3 regions of the Pantoea alfalfae genome follow, and region 3 is predicted to be linked to each of the others. Evidence: predicted binding sites of a transcription regulator. Region 3 holds the regulator's gene; each other region holds the start of a gene.
The links. The regulator PurR, encoded in region 3, represses purine synthesis genes. The targets are predictions, from matches to a motif close to CANGCAAACGTTTGCNTG.
Positions count from the first base shown of each region.

Region 1: the regulator PurR is predicted to act here: its motif matches at 4,283-4,300, upstream of K6R05_RS07410 (NCS2 family permease).
Region 2: the regulator PurR is predicted to act here: its motif matches at 2,826-2,843, upstream of K6R05_RS00490 (nucleobase:cation symporter-2 family protein).

Region 1 is NZ_CP082292.1:1,599,006-1,605,349, forward strand. It holds gene K6R05_RS07385 (sugar ABC transporter ATP-binding protein) at 1-621, shown strand, start outside; gene K6R05_RS07390 (ABC transporter permease subunit) at 632-1,612, shown strand; gene K6R05_RS07395 (ABC transporter substrate-binding protein) at 1,704-2,642, shown strand; gene K6R05_RS07400 (D-lyxose/D-mannose isomerase) at 2,687-3,370, shown strand; gene K6R05_RS07405 (response regulator) at 3,386-4,129, opposite strand; gene K6R05_RS07410 (NCS2 family permease) at 4,552-5,850, shown strand.
Region 2 is NZ_CP082292.1:108,471-114,814, reverse strand. It holds gene spoT (bifunctional GTP diphosphokinase/guanosine-3',5'-bis pyrophosphate 3'-pyrophosphohydrolase) at 1-12, shown strand, start outside; gene trmH (tRNA (guanosine(18)-2'-O)-methyltransferase TrmH) at 15-713, shown strand; gene recG (ATP-dependent DNA helicase RecG) at 710-2,788, shown strand; gene K6R05_RS00490 (nucleobase:cation symporter-2 family protein) at 2,895-4,268, shown strand; gene K6R05_RS00485 (AsmA family protein) at 4,387-6,066, shown strand; gene fabY (fatty acid biosynthesis protein FabY) at 6,099-6,344, opposite strand, start outside.
Region 3 is NZ_CP082292.1:2,237,537-2,243,880, forward strand. It holds gene rnt (ribonuclease T) at 78-746, shown strand; gene K6R05_RS10430 (Grx4 family monothiol glutaredoxin) at 790-1,125, opposite strand; gene K6R05_RS10435 (C40 family peptidase) at 1,490-2,299, shown strand; gene cydH (cytochrome bd-I oxidase subunit CydH) at 2,347-2,436, opposite strand; gene purR (HTH-type transcriptional repressor PurR) at 2,718-3,743, shown strand; gene punR (DNA-binding transcriptional activator PunR) at 3,740-4,645, opposite strand; gene punC (purine nucleoside transporter PunC) at 4,753-5,955, shown strand; gene cfa (cyclopropane fatty acyl phospholipid synthase) at 6,266-6,344, shown strand, end outside.

The sequences.
Region 1 (6,344 bases), 640 kb from region 3:
CAGCTGATCTTTGGCGTACACAAGCCGAAACAGGGTGAGATCTGGATCGACGGCGAGAAGGTCACTATTCATTCGCCGCGTGATGCGATTGCGCGCGGTATCGGTTTTCTCACTGAGAACCGCAAAGAGCAGGGGCTGTTTCTGGAGATGGCGGCGCAGGAGAACATCGTCATGGCGACGCTGGAGCGCGATTCGAGTTACGGCATGCTCAACCGCCGTAAAGGACAGACCATCGCGACGGAGGCGATCGCCTCACTCAATATTCGTGTACCACACGCTCAGGTCCGTGCAGGCGGCCTGTCGGGCGGCAACCAGCAGAAGCTGCTGATCTCACGCTGGGTGGCGATTGGCCCGCGCATTCTGATCCTGGATGAGCCGACGCGCGGCGTCGATGTCGGCGCGAAAAGCGAGATCTACCGCATGATGCAGGAGATGGCGCGGCAGGGTGTGGCGATTTTAATGATCTCCAGCGAACTGCCGGAAGTGGTCGGGATGAGCGACCGCGTTTACGTGATGCACGAAGGCACCATCGTCGGTGAGCTTGAGGGCAGCCACATCAGTCAGGAAAACATTATGACGCTGGCAACCGGTGCGCACAGCACGTCAGCAGGCGAAATCTGAGGAGACCATCATGTCACAACTGGCCCGCACCAAAGCGCCGACGCTGAAACGCGCCCTGATGGGCGATCTGCTGCAAACGGTGGGTATCCTGCCGATTCTTATCCTGATCGTGGCGGTATTTGGGTTCGTTACGCCCAACTTCTTTACCGAAGCGAACCTGCTCAACATTACCCGTCAGGCGTCGATCAACATCGTGCTGGCGGCGGGCATGACCTTTGTCATTCTGACCGGCGGCATCGACCTGTCGGTGGGATCGATGCTGGGCACTACGGCGGTGGTCGCGCTGGTGGCGTCGCTGGATCCGATGCTCGCCTCCCTTACTATTCCGATGGCGCTGGGCGCGGGCCTGGTGATGGGGCTGTTCAACGGTATCCTGGTCGCCTGGGCCGGATTGCCGCCCTTTATTGTCACGCTCGGCACCTACACTGCGCTGCGCGGGGCGGCCTATCTGCTGGCGAACGGCACCACGGTGATTAACTCCGATATTAACTTTGAGTGGATTGGTAACGGCTATCTCGGGCCGGTGCCGTGGCTGATTGTGATTGCCTTTGCGGTAATCGCCATCTGCTGGTTCATCCTGCGTCGCACCACGCTGGGCGTCCATATCTACGCGGTCGGCGGCAACATCCAGGCGGCGCGTCTTACCGGCATCAAGGTTGGCGTGGTGCTGCTGTTTGTCTACGGCATGAGCGGCCTGCTGTCAGGGCTGGGCGGCTTAATGAGCGCCTCGCGGCTCTACAGCGCCAACGGCAACCTCGGCGTCGGCTACGAGCTGGATGCGATTGCGGCGGTGATCCTCGGCGGGACCAGCTTTGTCGGCGGCATCGGCACCATCACCGGCACCCTGATTGGCGCACTGATTATCGCCACGCTGAACAACGGCATGACGCTGATGGGCGTCTCCTATTTCTGGCAGCTGGTGATTAAGGGCGCGGTGATCATCATCGCGGTCCTGATCGACAAATACCGTACCCGACATCATGTGAGTTGAGGCTGAAAAGGGCGGATGCGCCGTGTCGCCTCCGCCACCCAAAAAAACGCCATTAAGCGGTTGGCACCTTGAAAACAGCAGGAGAAGGTCTATGCGTTTTAATCCGATTGTAACCGGGCTGCTGGCGGCGACGCTGTTCAGCACCGGCCTGGCTCAGGCAAAAGAACTCAAATCTATTGGCGTCACGGTCGGCGATCTCGCTAACCCCTTCTTCGTGCAGATCACCAAAGGCGCAGAGATGAAGGCGCGTCAGCTGGCGGGCGATAAGGTCAACGTGACGCTGGTCTCCAGCGGTTACGATCTCGGTCAGCAGGTCGGCCAGATTGATAACTTTATCGCGGCCAAAGTCGACATGATTATCCTCAATGCCGCCGACTCCAAAGGGATCGCCCCGGCGGTGAAGCGGGCGCGTGACGCCGGTATCGTGGTGGTGGCGGTCGACGTGGCAGCCGATGGCGCGAATGCGACCATCACCTCCGATAACACCGAGGCGGGCGCGATGGCCTGTAAATATATTTCTGACCGCCTGAAGAACAAAGGCAACGTGGTGATCATCAACGGACCGCCGGTTTCAGCTGTACAGAACCGCGTTGAAGGCTGCATGAATGAGCTGAAAACCCATCCGGATATCAAGCTGCTCTCCTACAACCAGAACGCCAAAGGCAGTCGTGAAGGCGGACTGGAAGTCATGACCGGCCTGCTCTCGGCTAACCCGAAAATCGATGCGGTCTTTGCTATCAACGACCCGACCGCGATTGGTGCCGATTTAGCCGCGAAACAGGCGCAGCGCAGTGAGTTCTTTATCGTTGGCGTCGATGGCTCGCCAGACGGTGAAGAGGCGCTGAAGCGCAAGAATTCACTGTTCGTTGCGACGCCTGCGCAGGACCCGCAGGTCATGGCGGCCAAAGCGGTTGAGATTGGCTATGACATCCTGCAGGGCAAACCGGCCCCGGATAAGCCCGTGCTGATCCCGGTGAAACTGATCGACCGCAATAATATCGGCAGCTATCAGGGCTGGACGGTGAAATAGGCTTTAATGTGGCACCCTTCGGGTGCCGCTCTCAGGAGGCCACTATGCAACGTTCAGAGGTTAACTCTTATCTGCAACATACCCGCGAGTTTTTCCGGCAGCAGGATGTGCATCTGCCGCCGTGGGCCGATTACAGCGTCAGCCAGTGGCGCGCTCAGGATCGCGACGTGATACAGGAGATTCTGGCGCTGCGGCTGGGCTGGGACCTCACCAGTTTTGGCGCGGCAGATTTTATGCAGACCGGCCTGACGCTGTTTACCCTTCGTAACGGCTCGCCGGGCGGGCAGCCGTGGCATAAACCCTACGCCGAGAAGATAATGCACGTGCGTGAAGGGCAACTGACGCCGATGCACTATCATCCGCGCAAGATGGAAGACATCATCAATCGCGGCGGCGGCAACCTGATTGTCGAACTGCATAACCGCGACGGTGACGGGCTGGCTGACTCGCCGGTGGCAGTGTCGCTGGATGGCCTGCGCCAGATTCATGCTGCCGGTTCACAACTGCGGCTCTCTCCGGGTGAAAGCGTAACGCTGGAGGCGGGCGTCTGGCACAGTTTCTGGGGCGAAAGCGGCTTCGGCGATGTGCTGGTGGGCGAGGTATCAATGCCCAACGATGATGAAAACGACAACGTGTTTCTGACGCCGCTGGCCCGTTTTAATCCACTGAATGAGGATGAAGCGCCGCGCTGGCTGCTGTGCAACGATTATTCGGACTGGCTATCCTGAGCGCGGCAGGCGTAATCAGGCAATCTGACTGGCACGCGTTGTCGAATCGGGTTTCACCACATCGGCCGAAAAGACGTAACCCAGCCCGCGGATGGTGCGGATCAGGTCAGGCTGATGCGGGTTAGTTTCAATTTTACGGCGCAGCCGCATGATGAGCACGTCGATGGTGCGGTCAAACACATCGAGACTTTCGCTGTGGGTCAGCTCCAGCAGCTGATCGCGGGTCAGCACCTTGCGGGCGTGATGCACCAGCGCACGCAGCAGACTGTATTCTCCCTGGGTCAGCGGCACAAGTTCGCGCTGCGGATTAAACAGCTGGCAGCGGCCATCGTCCAGTTGCCAGCCGCCAAAACGCCAGCCCGCCTGTTCAGGATCGGCCTGTGCGATACGCCCGCTGCGACGCAGGGCCGCCCGGGCGCGCGCCACTACCACGCGGGGATTAAAGGGTTTGGCGATGTAGTCGTCTGCGCCCATCTCCAGACCGACTACCATCTCCGCTTCTGAACCCATGCCGGTCAGCATAATCACCAGCACTTCCGGTCGTTGCCGCTGAAGCTGCTGCAGCACCAGTAAACCGTTGGTATCGGGCAGCATCATATCCAGCATCACCAGCGAAATCTCCGGGTGCGCGTTGAGCATCAATAGCGCCTCGCGTCCCTGATGACAGCGGTAGACCGTTAACAGATGTTCACTTAACGCATCCTGCAGGACATCGCAGACAGCAGGATCATCATCCACCACCAAAATCGCTGGCTTCATGGCGCGGCCTCAATGTTACGAAAGAGTTAATTCTGGAGTCTACACAGGCCAGAAAAGGTTGCTGAGGCAGCGTGCTGAAACGTGACCCGCTTCGCCTGTGAGAGTATGGAAGCGTGCGCTGGCGCAGAGTTTTCAGGGGGTGCTGATTTGCCGCAGGAAAACGATTGCGCAGGATCGGTGCATTGCACCATAATCGCGCCTCGTTTTGGTTCGGACTCTTCTTAGGCAAGTCCGGCTCTGCCAGGTAATCGATTGCGTTTGCAGATGGCATGGCAATTGCTTTGGGCAGTGGGTAAGGCAGGGATTTCAGGCGGTTCTGGCACGCAGGTATGCAGCGGCCGGCATCCATGTCCCGGAAACAGAATAATCAGCATACAAACCCCTTTGGCAAGAGAGACGGCTGTCTCCTGTATCGAGAGATGATGATGTTAGAAAAACTATTCAAACTCAAAGCGCATAACACCACGGTTCGTACCGAGATTATCGCCGGGATCACCACCTTCCTGGCGATGGCCTATATTCTGTTTGTGAACCCGAGCATTCTGGGCGCAACCGGCATGGATAAAGGCGCGGTATTTGTCGCCACCTGTCTGGCGGCGGCGATTGGCTGCGTGCTGATGGGGCTGATCGCCAACTACCCGATCGCGCTGGCACCAGGCATGGGACTGAACGCCTTCTTTACCTACACCGTGGTGTTGCACATGGGTTACACGTGGCAGGTTGCGCTGGGCGCGGTGTTTCTCTCGGCAGTGATTTTCTTCGCAATGTCCCTGTTTAAAATCCGTGAGTGGATTATTGCCAGTATCCCGCTGCCGCTGCGCGCCGGGATTGGCGCCGGTATCGGGCTGTTCCTGGCGATCATTGCGCTGGAAGGGGCGGGCATCGTGGTCGATAATCCGGCCACGCTGGTGGGCATTGGCGATCTGACCAAACCGGGTCCGCTGCTGGCGATGCTTGGCTTTGTGGTGATCGTGGTACTGGAAGCGCGTCGCGTCACCGGCGCGGTGCTGATCGGTATTCTGCTGGTGACCTTTATCTCGATGGGCATGGGTTTGTCGCCGTTTGCCGGGGTCTTTTCTGCGCCGCCATCGATTGCACCAACCTTTATGCAGCTGGATATTGCCGGGGCATTTAACGTCGGCCTGATTAGCGTGATTTTCGCCTTCCTGTTTGTCGATGTGTTTGATAACACCGGCACGCTGCTGGGCGTGACGAAACGTGCTGGTCTGGCGGATGAGCAGGGCAACGTGCCGAAGATGGGCCGTGCGCTGATTGCTGACAGTGCGGCTGCACTGTTTGGTTCACTGCTCGGGACCTCGACCACCACCAGTTATGTGGAATCGGCGGCAGGCGTGAGTGCCGGTGGCCGTACCGGACTGACCGCGATCGTGGTGGGTATCCTGTTCCTGCTGGCACTGTTCTTCTCACCGCTGGCTTCCAGCGTGCCGGTTTACGCTACTGCGCCTGCACTGCTGTTTGTGGCGGTGCTGATGGCATCGGGTCTGGCAGATATTGACTGGAAAGATATCACCACGGCTGCCCCGGTTACCGTGACCGCGCTGACCATGCCGCTGACCTATTCCATCGCCAATGGCATCGCGTTTGGTTTTATTACCTGGACGCTGGTGAAGCTGTTGAGTGGTCGCGCGAAAGAGGTGAATGCGGCGCTGGTGATTCTGTCGATTTTGTTTGTGATTAAACTTGGGTGGTTAAGTGCTTAATCTACCGCGTTGCGGTTAAGGAATGCTTAGCAGCGGCTTGCTCTGGGTGGGTTACGCGTTGCAGTGGGCTTACTCTGAGCGGGTTACGCCCGCCAGGCGATAGGGAGTTTCAGGTTGCCTGTGCAGGCGGACGCGTTAAGGGGCGGACGCCCGCCCCTTAACAATCCCGGCGTCCGGCAGCCTGCGCGCCCCGCTGTGCGGGGTGCCTTCATCACGCCCTGCGGCCAGCGGACCGTCCGGACGCGCCATCCCTGGCGCGAACCGTCCTTTCGCCGACGTCCTGTCGGCTCATCCTGGCCTCCGGTTGTTCCTCAGCGCTTCGGACGCCTCTCACCAACCCCCGCCTGTGATTTCTTTGTGTTAACTGTGGTGCTGTGTTGTCTGCTGGACTTAAAGCCACAGTCAAAGTCAAAGCCAGTCCCAAAAAACCCACAGCGATAAAGTACCCAACACAGAAAGAAGAGATAACAGCAGGGGGGAGGGAGGCCGTCAGA
Region 2 (6,344 bases), 1.8 Mb from region 3:
AACCGTAATTAGGCATGAACGATCAACGTTTTGCCCGGATTCAGGCGATGCTGGCACTGCGCCAGCACGACCTTACGGTCTGTATGGAGCAGGTGCATAAGCCGCACAATGTGTCGGCGGTGATCCGCACGGCCGACGCTGTCGGCATCCACGAAGTACATGCTGTCTGGCCCAGCCAGCGGATGCGCACCCAGGCTTCCGCGTCTGCCGGAAGCAACAGCTGGGTGAAAGTGGTCACCCATCCCACCATTGGCGATGCCGTAACACGGCTTAAACAGCAGAAGATGCAGGTTCTGGCGACCCATCTTTCTGACGATGCCGTAGATTTCCGTGAGATCGATTATACCCTTCCCACCTGCATCCTGATGGGACAGGAAAAAACCGGCATCACTGAAGAAGCACTGGCGCTGGCTGACCGGAAGATCGTAATTCCTATGGTGGGAATGGTGCAGTCGCTGAATGTCTCGGTTGCCTGTGCGCTGATCCTCTATGAAGCACAACGGCAGCGGCAGAATGCCGGTCTTTACCTGCGCGATTACAGCCTGCTGGATGATGATGAGCAGCAACGCCTGCTGTTCGAAGGCGGATACCCGGTGCTGGCGCGGGTCGCAAAGCAGAAAGGTTTACCCTATCCGCGCATCAATGCTCAGGGCGAAGTGGACGCCGATCCCATCTGGTGGGCAACCATGCAGTCGACCGGTAAAAAAAGATGAAGGGCCGTCTGCTGGATGCCATCCCGCTCAGTACCCTGACCGGCGTCGGTGCCAGCCAGGCAGCAAAACTGGCCAAAATTGACCTGCACACCATTCAGGATCTCCTGCTTCATCTCCCGCTACGCTACGAAGATCGCACCCAGCTTTATGCCATTGACGATCTGCTGCCCGGTATCTGGGCCACCGTAGAAGGCGAAGTGCTGCATACCGACATCACCTTTGGTCGCCGCCGGATGATGGTGTGCCAGATCAGCGATGGTAGTGGTGTCCTGACGATGCGCTTCTTCAACTTCAATGCCGGGATGAAGAACAACCTGTCGCCGGGCCGACGCGTCACCGCCTATGGCGAGATTAAACGCGGTCAGCGCGGTGCCGAGATTATTCATCCCGAATACCGCATCCAGGGCGAACAGAGCAATGTAGCGCTGGAAGAGACCTTAACACCAGTTTATCCCACCACTGAAGGCATCCGACAGGCTACACTGCGTAATCTTACCGATCAGGCGTTGACGCTGCTGGAGAGCTGCCCGATTGCCGAGTTGCTGCCGAAGGAACTGAGCGGCGGCTTGATCAGCCTGCCTGATGCACTGCGCACACTGCATCGTCCGCCGCCCGATCTCCGGCTCAGTGAGCTGGAAAGTGGCCGTCATCCGGCGCAGCGCAGGTTGATTCTGGAAGAGCTGCTGGCGCACAACCTCAGCATGCTGGCGGTACGCGCCGGTGCTCAGCGCTATTACGCGTTACCGATGCCGCCGCGACACAACCTTAGCGATCAGCTGCTGGCCGCGCTGCCCTTCTCACCGACCAATGCGCAGAAACGCGTGGTGGCGGAGATAGAGAAAGATCTGGCCAATGATTTTCCGATGATGCGGCTGGTGCAGGGCGATGTCGGCTCGGGCAAGACACTGGTTGCTGCGCTCTCTGCGCTGAACGTTATCGCCCATGGCAAGCAGGTTGCGCTGATGGCGCCGACCGAACTGCTGGCTGAACAGCACGCCAGTAACTTCCGTCAGTGGTTTGCGCCGCTGGGGATAGAAGTGGGCTGGCTGGCCGGAAAACAGAAAGGCAAAGCCCGCCAGGCCCAGCAGGAAGCGATAGCCAGTGGTCAGGTGGCGATGGTCGTGGGCACACACGCGCTGTTTCAGGAGCAGGTACAGTTTAATGGTCTGGCGCTGGTGATTATTGATGAGCAGCACCGATTCGGCGTCCACCAGCGACTGGCCTTATGGGAAAAAGGCGAGGAACAGGGTTTCCATCCGCATCAGCTGATCATGACCGCCACCCCCATTCCGCGCACCCTGGCGATGACGGCTTATGCCGATCTTGATACCTCAACTATCGATGAGCTGCCGCCGGGACGAACACCGGTGACCACCGTCGCTATCCCCGATACGCGACGCGATGAGATTGTGGCGCGGGTTGAGCATGCCTGCCGCGAGGGCCGTCAGGCCTACTGGGTCTGCACCCTGATTGAAGAGTCCGAATTGCTGGAAGCGCAGGCGGCAGAAGCCAGCTGGGAATCCCTGAAAACGGCGCTTCCCGACTTAAACATCGGACTGGTACATGGCCGGATGAAGCCCGCGGAAAAGCAGGCGGTGATGCAGGCCTTTAAAGCGAATGAGCTGCAGCTGCTGGTGGCGACGACAGTCATCGAGGTCGGCGTTGACGTGCCGAATGCCAGCCTGATGATTATCGAAAACCCGGAGCGGTTAGGGCTGGCGCAGCTGCATCAGCTGCGTGGTCGTGTAGGTCGTGGTGCTGTAGCATCGCACTGTGTGCTGCTCTATAAAGCGCCACTGAGCAAGACGGCGCAAAAGCGTCTTCAGGTGCTGCGCGACAGCAATGATGGCTTTGTCATTGCCCAGTTCGATCTGGAGATTCGCGGGCCGGGTGAACTACTGGGCACGCGTCAGACCGGCAACGCCGAATTCAAAGTAGCCGACCTGCTACGTGATGCCGCGATGGTGCCGGAAGTGCAGCGCGTGGCGCGCCACATCCACCAGCACTATCCCGAGCAGGCCAGCGCCCTGATTGAACGCTGGCTGCCAGAGACCACCCGCTATACCAATGTCTGAGTGCGTTCCATTCTGGTACGGCCTTTTTTATCTTCACCGGGCAAACGATTGCTTTTAGCCTGCGGATGATTACAATCGCCACACTATTTTTTGGGAAGAACAGAAGATGTCCACCACTCCTCAGCCAGACCAGCCTTCCGCCACGAAAAGTGAACTGATTTATCGCCTTGAAGATCGTCCACCCCTGCCGCAAACGCTGTTTGCCGCCGGTCAGCACCTGCTGGCCATGTTTGTCGCGGTTATTACGCCTGCGATTCTGATTTGTCAGGCGCTGGGCCTGCCTGCAGAAGATACCCGGCACGTGATCAGCATGTCGCTGTTTGCATCGGGCGTGGCATCACTGCTGCAAATCAAAACCTGGGGACCAGTAGGTTCGGGCCTGCTGTCGATTCAGGGCACCAGCTTCAACTTCGTGACGCCTCTGATTATGGGCGGGATGGCGCTGAAAAATGGCGGCGCTGACGTGCCCACCATGATGGCGGCACTGTTTGGCACGCTGATGGTAGCCTCCTGTACCGAAATGGTGCTGTCGCGCGTATTGCATCTGGCGCGCCGGATCATTACGCCGCTGGTTTCCGGTATCGTGGTGATGATTATTGGCCTGTCGCTGATTCAGGTCGGCCTAACCTCCATTGGCGGTGGTTTCAGTGCGATGAATGACCATACCTTTGGCGCGCCGAAAAATCTGATGCTGGCCGGAGCCGTGCTGCTGGTGATCGTGCTGCTGAACCGACAGAAGAATCCCTACCTGCGCGTCGCCTCTCTGGTGATTGCCATGGCGGTAGGCTATCTGCTGGCCTGGACGATGGGTATGCTGCCTGCGGCAGGTATTCCCGCTGATCAGCCGCTAATCATGGTACCCACCCCGCTCTACTATGGGCTGGGCTTCGACTGGAATCTGCTTATCCCGCTGATGCTGGTATTTATGGTTACCTCTCTGGAGACCATCGGCGATATCACCGCCACCTCGGATGTTTCAGAACAGCCGGTGAGCGGCCCACTCTATATGAAACGTCTGAAAGGTGGGGTGCTGGCGAATGGTCTTAACTCCTTTGTCTCCGCGCTGTTTAATACCTTCCCTAACTCCTGTTTCGGCCAGAACAATGGCGTCATTCAGTTAACCGGCGTAGCCAGCCGCTACGTGGGCTTTGTTGTCGCGCTGATGCTGATTGTGCTGGGGTTGTTCCCGGCGGTCAGTGGTCTGGTTCAGCTCATTCCTGAACCGGTGCTCGGCGGTGCAACCATTGTGATGTTCGGCACCATCGCCGCCTCGGGTGTTCGCATCGTGTCACGCGAGCCGCTTAACCGTCGTGCCATCATGATCATCGCACTATCGCTGGCGGTGGGCCTTGGCGTTTCCCAGCAGCCGCTGATCCTGCAGTTTGCGCCTGACTGGCTGAAAACCCTGCTCTCTTCCGGCATTGCGGCGGGCGGCATTACCGCCATTGTGCTCAACCTGATTTTCCCGCAAGAGAAGTAAGTCCACAGGCAGGCTTCGGCCTGCCTGCTAATTATTCGGATTTACATCCAGGCTGTTGAGCTGTAACGGTAATTCAGGCATAACAACCTCTCACCGGATTTAACTCGGGAAGGATGCTATGAAATTTCTTGGAAAGTTTTTCCTCACCTTACTTTTGCTGCTGCTTTTCACCCTTGTGGTGATCTATGTATTGCTGCAGACACAGTGGGGTGCAGGCTGGTTTAGCCGTTGGGTGAGCGACAAAACCGAATGGCATCTCTCCCTGAGTAAAATTGAACACAATTTCTCTTCTTCCTCTCATATCATTCTGGATGACTTCAGCTTTGGTCATGATGGGCAGCCTGCGGTTCTGGTAGCGAAACGGGTCGATCTCGGTCTGGCTCTGATTCAGTTTAGCGATCCACTGCATTTCAGTAGCCTTGAATTGCGCGACGGGGAAGTGAATCTGGCCAATCTGACGCCAGGCAGTGCGCTACCCATTCAGGCCGATCGCCTGCAGCTCAATAACATGCGTATCGACAGCCCCAACAGCACGTTACCGCTGTTTGCTCAGCAGGTTAATGGCGGCATTCTGCCGTGGAAACCCACAGCCCTCAATATGCTGGGTCGCGATGCCCGTTTCCAGATGAGTGCAGGCAGCATGACGCTGAATAAGGTGCCCGCTGAAAACGTCCTGATTCAGGGCAGTGTTTCCCAGAACCGGATGCGCTTTGATAATATTGGTGCCGACCTGGCGCGTGGATCCATGACCGGCAGCGGTGAGCGCGATGCCCAGGGCAACTGGAAAATCAATCAGCTACGACTGAATGATATTCGTCTGCAGACTGCCAGCAGCCTGAAAGATTTCCTGCATCGCCTGCAGGTGGTTCCCTCGATTGCCATTACGCGCCTCGACATGACCGATGCCCGCCTGCAGGGGCCTGACTGGGCGGTGACAGATCTTGACCTGACGCTGAGAAACGTTAACTGGCAGGGCGATGACTGGCAGAGTAATGATGGTTCGCTGGCGCTGAATGCCAGCAATTTTATCAACGGTGGATTCGAGCTTAATGACCCTATCGTTAACCTGGATTTCTCGCCGCAGGGTCTGGCGCTAACGCAGTTCAGTTCACGCTGGGCGAACGGGGTGATTCGGGCTGACGGTGACTGGTCACGCAGTGATAAACGCCTGACGCTGAAAAATCTGGCTATTGCCGGACTGGAATATACCCTGCCGCAGGACTGGCGTGACCGCTGGCAGGCGGCACTGCCCGCGTGGCTGGATAGCGTAGCGGTGACGCGTTTCACCTCTAATCGTAACCTGATTATCGACATCAATCCGGCGTTTCCCTTCCAGCTGACCTCACTGGACGGATCCGGCGAGAACCTGCTGCTGGCGCAGCAGCATCAGTGGGGGATCTGGTGGGGTAAGCTTAGCCTGAATGCGGCAGAGTCGACTTTTAACCGTACCGATCTGCGTCACCCATCCATTACGCTGAATGCAGACACGCAGCAGATTCAGGTGACCGAGCTGAGTGCGTTCAGTAACAAGGGGCTGCTTGAAGGGACGGCTACCGTCGGCCAGCAGCCAGCGCGCCCGCTGACGCTGCAATTGACGGGGCGTGCAGTGCCGGTGAATGTGTTGCAGAACTGGGGATGGCCCGCCTTGCCGTTAACCGGTGACAGTAATATGCAGCTGCAATTGAGTGGCGCTTTAGCCGCAGGCCAGCCATTACGCCCAACGGTCAATGGCACGCTGTCGGTGACAACGGATAGTCAGCAGGTGCAGCAGACCATGCAGGCTGGCGAGGTTCGTTAATAACTTAAGGGCCGCAGATGCGGCCCTTATGGTTAGTTGATACGTGCGCCGGAACCGCCCTCTTCCAGCGGCCCATCCGGATCGGCGGGCAGGACGATATAAACTCCCTCAAACACCGCGCCACATTCATCATCGCCAAACAGCTCCACTTCAAGCTGAACGCGTGCTTTACGTCCGCGAGCCAGACGGTCAAGGTCGCCGCTAAGTGAGCCGAGATCGGCAATCGCGCCAGGTCGTCCGCTGATAGGGCGGCTATAGCGGATGTGCGCATCTGCCAG
Region 3 (6,344 bases):
CTCTGCGCTTCATCTGCTGCACCCGGCCCTGTTTTTTGCCATAATACGCGCTGCCCTTTTTCTGCAACGAGATCCTGATGTCTGAATCGAATTCCCCTAATGCACTCAATCAACGTTTCCGTGGCTTCTATCCGGTGGTGATCGACGTTGAAACCGCGGGTTTCAATGCGCAAACCGATGCGTTACTGGAGATTGCCGCTATCACGCTGAAAATGGATGAAGAGGGATGGATTCAGATTGATCAGACGCTGCATTTCAACGTCGAACCCTTTGTCGGCTCGCTTTTGCATCCGGAAGCGCTGGCCTTTACCGGTATCGATCCGAGTAATCCGCTGCGCGGCGCAGTCAGTGAATATGAAGCACTGCATGCCATTTTCAAAATGGTCCGCAAGGGCATTAAAGACAGCGGCTGCAATCGCGCCATTATGGTGGCGCACAATGCCACGTTTGATCTGAATTTCATGTCGGCGGCAGCAGAACGTGCCAGCCTGAAGCGCAACCCGTTTCACCCGTTTGCCACCTTTGATACTGCGGCCCTGAGCGGACTGGTGCTGGGTCAGACGGTGCTGGCGAAAGCCTGTATTGCGGCGGGAATGGAGTTTGACAGTACGCAGGCGCATTCTGCGCTCTATGACACTCAGCAGACAGCGACACTGTTCTGCGAGCTGGTAAACCGCTGGAAACGGTTGGGCGGCTGGCCACTGCCCTTCGCCGAGGGCGACGCAGACGCCTGCGCCTCCGCATAAGGGATGCCACAATGAAAAAGGCCGACATGATGTCGGCCTTTTTTTATTCTGCTTCTTTAAACTTTTCTGCAGTCTCTTTGATCAGTGTCTGCAGCTCACCACGTTGTAACATCTCAACGATGATATCGCATCCACCAACCAGCTCACCATCGACCCACAGCTGCGGAAAGGTCGGCCAGTTAGCGAATTTCGGCATCTCGGCACGAATGTCCGGGTTCTGCAGAATATCCACGTAAGCAAAACGCTCACCGCAGGCTGACAGCGCCTGCACCGCCTGTGCAGAGAAACCGCAGCTTGGCAGTTTCGGGGAACCTTTCATGTACAGCAGGATCGGGTTTTCTGCGATCTGGCGCTGAATTTTTTCTACAGTACTCATAATTGCCTTCCTTAATTCGTTACTTCGTGTTTGTTTATTGTAGCGACTTCGCAGCGTGACTGAAAACGAGATTTTACCGCTGTCCGATTAAATCGCCATCATTGTTAAGTTCCGCCTCGGGACGCCTGAATGCCTGATTATTAACAGCTGGTAACAGTTTAATAATTCGTAATAATTTCGTTGAGATAAGATGCTGAAAATGTTCATTTTCAGCGCGATTGCATGGGTTGCAAAGATTAATATTAAAAGGCATTACAGTTTTTAAAAGAACTGGACTAGAATGGCCTGGGCACTGATCCTGGATCAGATTAATCTCAACTTTGTCGCGGTGCGTAGTGGCCCTGACAACTTAACTAATCAACGGACTATGCGTTTAATCATTACGCTTTTCATGCTGGCCTTTGCGCAACTGTTTTTCAACGTCGCTGCTGCTTCCCCGCACACGCCGGTGAACGTCAGTACGCATAAAGCAGAAAAAAAGAGTGCGCGCGATGATGAGCGCCGCAAGCGTCGCCAGGTAAAAACGGTGACCAAAAAAACTCGCCTCAGCCCTGTTCAAAAACTCAAAACGAAAAAACAGAAAAAAGTCGAACTCACTGCTAAACAGACGCCTGCTAAGAAGACCTCGCTTAAAACCGCCCGTATCAGCAAAAGCAAAGAAAAAAATAAAGAAAAAAAACGCTATGGTCATCAGCGCCTGCTGAAAACCGCTGAGGTCACCACCAGCGAACCTGGCACGATTAAAATGAGCAAATCACACCGTCAGCGCTACCAGAAAGCGCGAGAAACCGCGATGACGAAGCTGATGGGACAGCTGGGTAAACCGTATCAGTGGGGCGGCACCTCACCACATACTGGTTTCGATTGCAGCGGTCTGGTCTGGTATGCCTATAAAGATCTGGTGAAGTTTAAGATCCCGCGTACCGCTAACGAGATGTATCACCTGCGTGACGCAGCACCGATTAAGCGTGAATCGCTTGAGAAAGGCGATCTGGTCTTCTTCCGCATTAACGGTCGCGGTACGGCGGACCACGTCGGCGTTTACCTGGGCGATGGCAAGTTTATTCAGTCGCCACGTACCGGCAAAGATATTCAGATCAGTGCATTAGGCGAAGATTACTGGCAGCGCCACTATATTGGTGCCCGTCGGGTGATGACGCCGAAAACCATTCGCTGAGCAGCACTACAGTCCGAAAAAAGCCGGGATAATCCCGGCTTTTTTTATTAGTGCAGAATGGCGGTAAAACTGAAAGCCACAATCATCAGCAGACAGCCGACAGTGGTCATTAACGCCAGTTTAAGATCGGTACTCATTGTTTGCTCCTTAGTCACACACTTTGTAGGGATATGGCATTTTCCCACAGGGTCCGGTAAAAATCTCGTTTTATCCGTTCAGCCTTGTTAGAATCTCGCCTTTGTTGCGCAACGCGTGCAACCCTGATTCCGTTTGCGCATCTTTTGAGGCGTTTTTTCTCCGCCAGAAGCCTGTTTACCGGCCAGAAAAGCCGCATTTTTGCGGAAAAAACCCTGAGCAGACGCAAACGTTTAACATTACGCTTATCATAGAGTTAGGTAAGGACTGGAGTCCGATTTTCATGGCAACAATTAAAGATGTGGCGAAACGCGCTGGCGTCTCAACGACCACCGTTTCGCACGTCATCAATAAAACCCGCTTTGTCGCTGAAGAGACGCGCGAGGCGGTCTGGCAGGCAATTAAAGAATTGCACTACTCGCCGAGCGCTGTAGCACGCAGTCTGAAAGTAAACCACACCAAGACGCTGGGTCTGCTTGCCACCTCCAGCGAAGCGCCCTATTTCGCTGAAATTATTGAGGCGGTTGAAAATCACTGTTTTGATAAAGGCTATACGCTGATTCTGGGTAATGCGCATAACGACCTGCAAAAACAGCGCGCCTACCTCAGCATGATGGCGCAGAAGCGTGTCGATGGCCTGCTGGTGATGTGCTCTGAGTATCCGGACGATCTGCTGCAGATGCTGGAAGAGAACCGCAATATCCCGATGGTGGTGATGGACTGGGGCGAATCGCGCGCCGACTTTACCGATACGGTTCTCGATAATGCCTTCCAGGGCGGCTATCTGGCGGGACGCTATCTGATTGAACGCGGACACCGCGATATCGGTGCCATTCCGGGTCAGATGGAGCGCAATACCGGCGGCGGACGCCATGCCGGTTTCCTGAAGGCACTGGAAGAAGCGGGAATTCAGCCGCGCGCGGAGTGGATTGTGCAGGGTGACTTTGAGCCAGAGTCGGGTTATCAGGCGATGCAGCAGATCCTGTCGCAAAAGCAGCGCCCGACCGCCGTCTTCTGCGGCGGCGACATCATGGCGATGGGGGCCATTTGCGCCGCCGACGAGATGGGTCTGCGCGTGCCGCAGGATATTTCGGTAATCGGTTATGACAATGTGCGCAACGCACGCTATTTCGCCCCTGCCCTGACCACGGTGCATCAGCCTAAAGCCCAGTTGGGTGAGAAGGCGCTGGATATGCTGCTCGACCGCATCACCAGTAAGCGCGAAGTGTCACAAACGATTGAAGTCCATCCGACGCTGATTGAGCGCCGTTCAGTGGCCGATGGTCCGTTCCGCGACTATCGCCGCTAATCCTCGCTTAACCACTCCTGATTAAGCGTTTGCGTATCACCCAGATAGCTGAGCAACCAGCCTGTCGCCGGTGATGCGCGATCCTCGGCCCAGCTAACGCAGCAGGGGCTGTCCGGAAATGCTACCGGAAGCGTTAGCTCCACCAGCTCGCCACTGTCGAGCAGTGGCCTGGCCAGATGCCCCGGCACCATCGCCACGCACAAGCCCGCCTGCACGCATTCCAGTCCGGTTTGCCACTCCGGCACCACCAGCCTGCGCTGGTTATCCAGCGTCCATGTCATACGACGCGGCAGTGCGCGTGATGTATCTTCCAGCACCAGGGACGGCCAGCTACGCAGCGTGTCGTCATCTATCTGGCTCGCCTGCGTCAGCGGATGATCGGGCGCGACCACGCAGCGCCAGTTGAGCGTACCCATATCGCGAAACGCAAACCGTCCGCCCACCGGAATTGCCTGTGTGGCCCCAATCGCAACTTCTACCCGGCCATCGGCCAGCGCATCCCAGACACCATTAAAAACTTCATAGCTGATGATCAGCTCCATATCGGGGAAGTGGCGATAGAAATCTTTGACCAGCTGCCGGGTGCGCTGAGGTTTGGCGATACGGTCAACGGCAATGCTGAGCTGCCCGCGCCAGCCATTGGCCAGCTGCTGACACTGCCGCCGTGTAGCAAGCATTTTTTTGATGACGCTGCGCCCTTCCCGGACAAAATGTTCGCCTGCTGGCGTCAGCACCACTTCACGATGCTGGCGTTCGAACAGCGGCACCGCCAGCCAGTTTTCCAGCTGACGCACTGTATAGCTGATGGCAGAAGGTACCCGATGCAGCTCCTGCGCGGCTGCGCTGAAGCTGCCCCCTCGGGCAACCGCGTCAACGACCTCTAATGCATATTCTGACCACATAATCTGCCTTCAAAAATTTTAACAGCAACCGGCAAATATTACCGTTTCACAGCGGCAAACGCACCTTTTACACTCTGCCGCGTTTATCCTGCAAAAATGAGAATGAGATGCTGTCGAATAAAGGATTTATGCCCTATCTTGCCCTGCTGAGCATGCTCGGCTTTTTAGCCACTGACATGTATCTGCCCGCCTTTGGTGCGATGCAGCACACCTTTAATACCTCGCCCGGCCTGATTAGCGCCAGTATGAGCCTCTTTCTGGGAGGCTTTGCCGTGGGTCAGCTTTTCTGGGGACCGCTCTCCGACCGCATCGGCCGTAAGCCGGTGCTGCTGGCCGGACTGACCCTGTTTGGCGTCGGCTGTGCGGGCATGCTGTGGGTGAATGATATTACTCTGATGCTGGCGCTGCGCTTTGTGCAGGCCATTGGCGTCTGTGCTGCCGCCGTGAGCTGGCAGGCATTGGTGGTGGATCGCTACCCCGCCGCGCGCGCCAACAAAGTCTTTGCAACGATTATGCCGCTGGTTGCGCTCTCCCCGGCGCTGGCCCCGTTGCTGGGTGCCTGGCTGATCGGTCACTTCCACTGGCGTTCGATTTTTCTGGTGCTGACACTGATTGCGGTGGCGTTGATTCTGACCACCCTGCGTCTGCCCACAGTACGCCCGGAAGCACGCGAAAAAGGAGCACAGCCCGGCTTTCTCACCCTGCTGAAATCCCGGGTCTACAGCGGCAACGTGCTGATCTACTCTGCCTGTTCTGCCAGCTTCTTTGCCTGGCTGACCGGATCGCCGTTCATTCTGGCGGATCTGGGTCTCTCGCCCGCCGATATCGGCCTGAGTTATGTACCCCAGACCCTCGCCTTTTTAATCGGTGGATTTGGCTGTCGCGCCCTGCTCAACCGCTTTAACGGCGCACAGCTGCTCCCCTGGCTGTTAGGCGTCTACAGCCTGAGCATTCTGGCGCTGTTTGCTGTTGCACTTGCAGGCAACAGTACGCTGGTGAGCCTGATGGTGCCGTTCTGTGGGATGGCGCTGGCTAACGGCGCAATTTATCCGATTGTGGTTTCCAGTGCGCTGACGCCCTTCCCGCACGCCACCGGTAAAGCGGCCGCATTGCAGAACACCTTACAACTCGGACTCTGCTTCGCTGCAAGCCTGGCAGTCTCTGCCGGATTAACCCAGGCGCTGTTTACCACTACGCTGATAATGACGGTAACGATTCTGCTGGCGCTACTCGGTTACGCCATGCAGCGTACCGCAAGCGCACAATCTGTTGTTGCCTCTCCGCAACCTGCCTGCCAGGATAACCAGTGACACATTGACTTTTTCGTTAGCATCCTAACAATAAGTCATTGAATATTGACCCGCGTGAGAATATACTCATTCGGGTCAACAAACCTGTAATAAATCAATAATATACTAACGTAATAATCTGATTGGCACCCTGTTGCCGGGACGGTATTCGCGCGCGTTATTCTTAGCCTGACCGACCTGCTGCAGGCTATTCCAGTCCTCTGTATCACACAGTCAACCGGTGTGCGGAATCATCCGTACCGTTTCTCAATGCCTGACAAAATTGACTACTCTTTGTTCAGGTTCAGATTGGACAGGTGGTGGAAAAGCTATGAGTTCATCTTATGCAGAAGCAGTGAGCCCTGAAGAAAACCATTGGTATCGCATCGTCCACGAAATGCTGGAAAAAG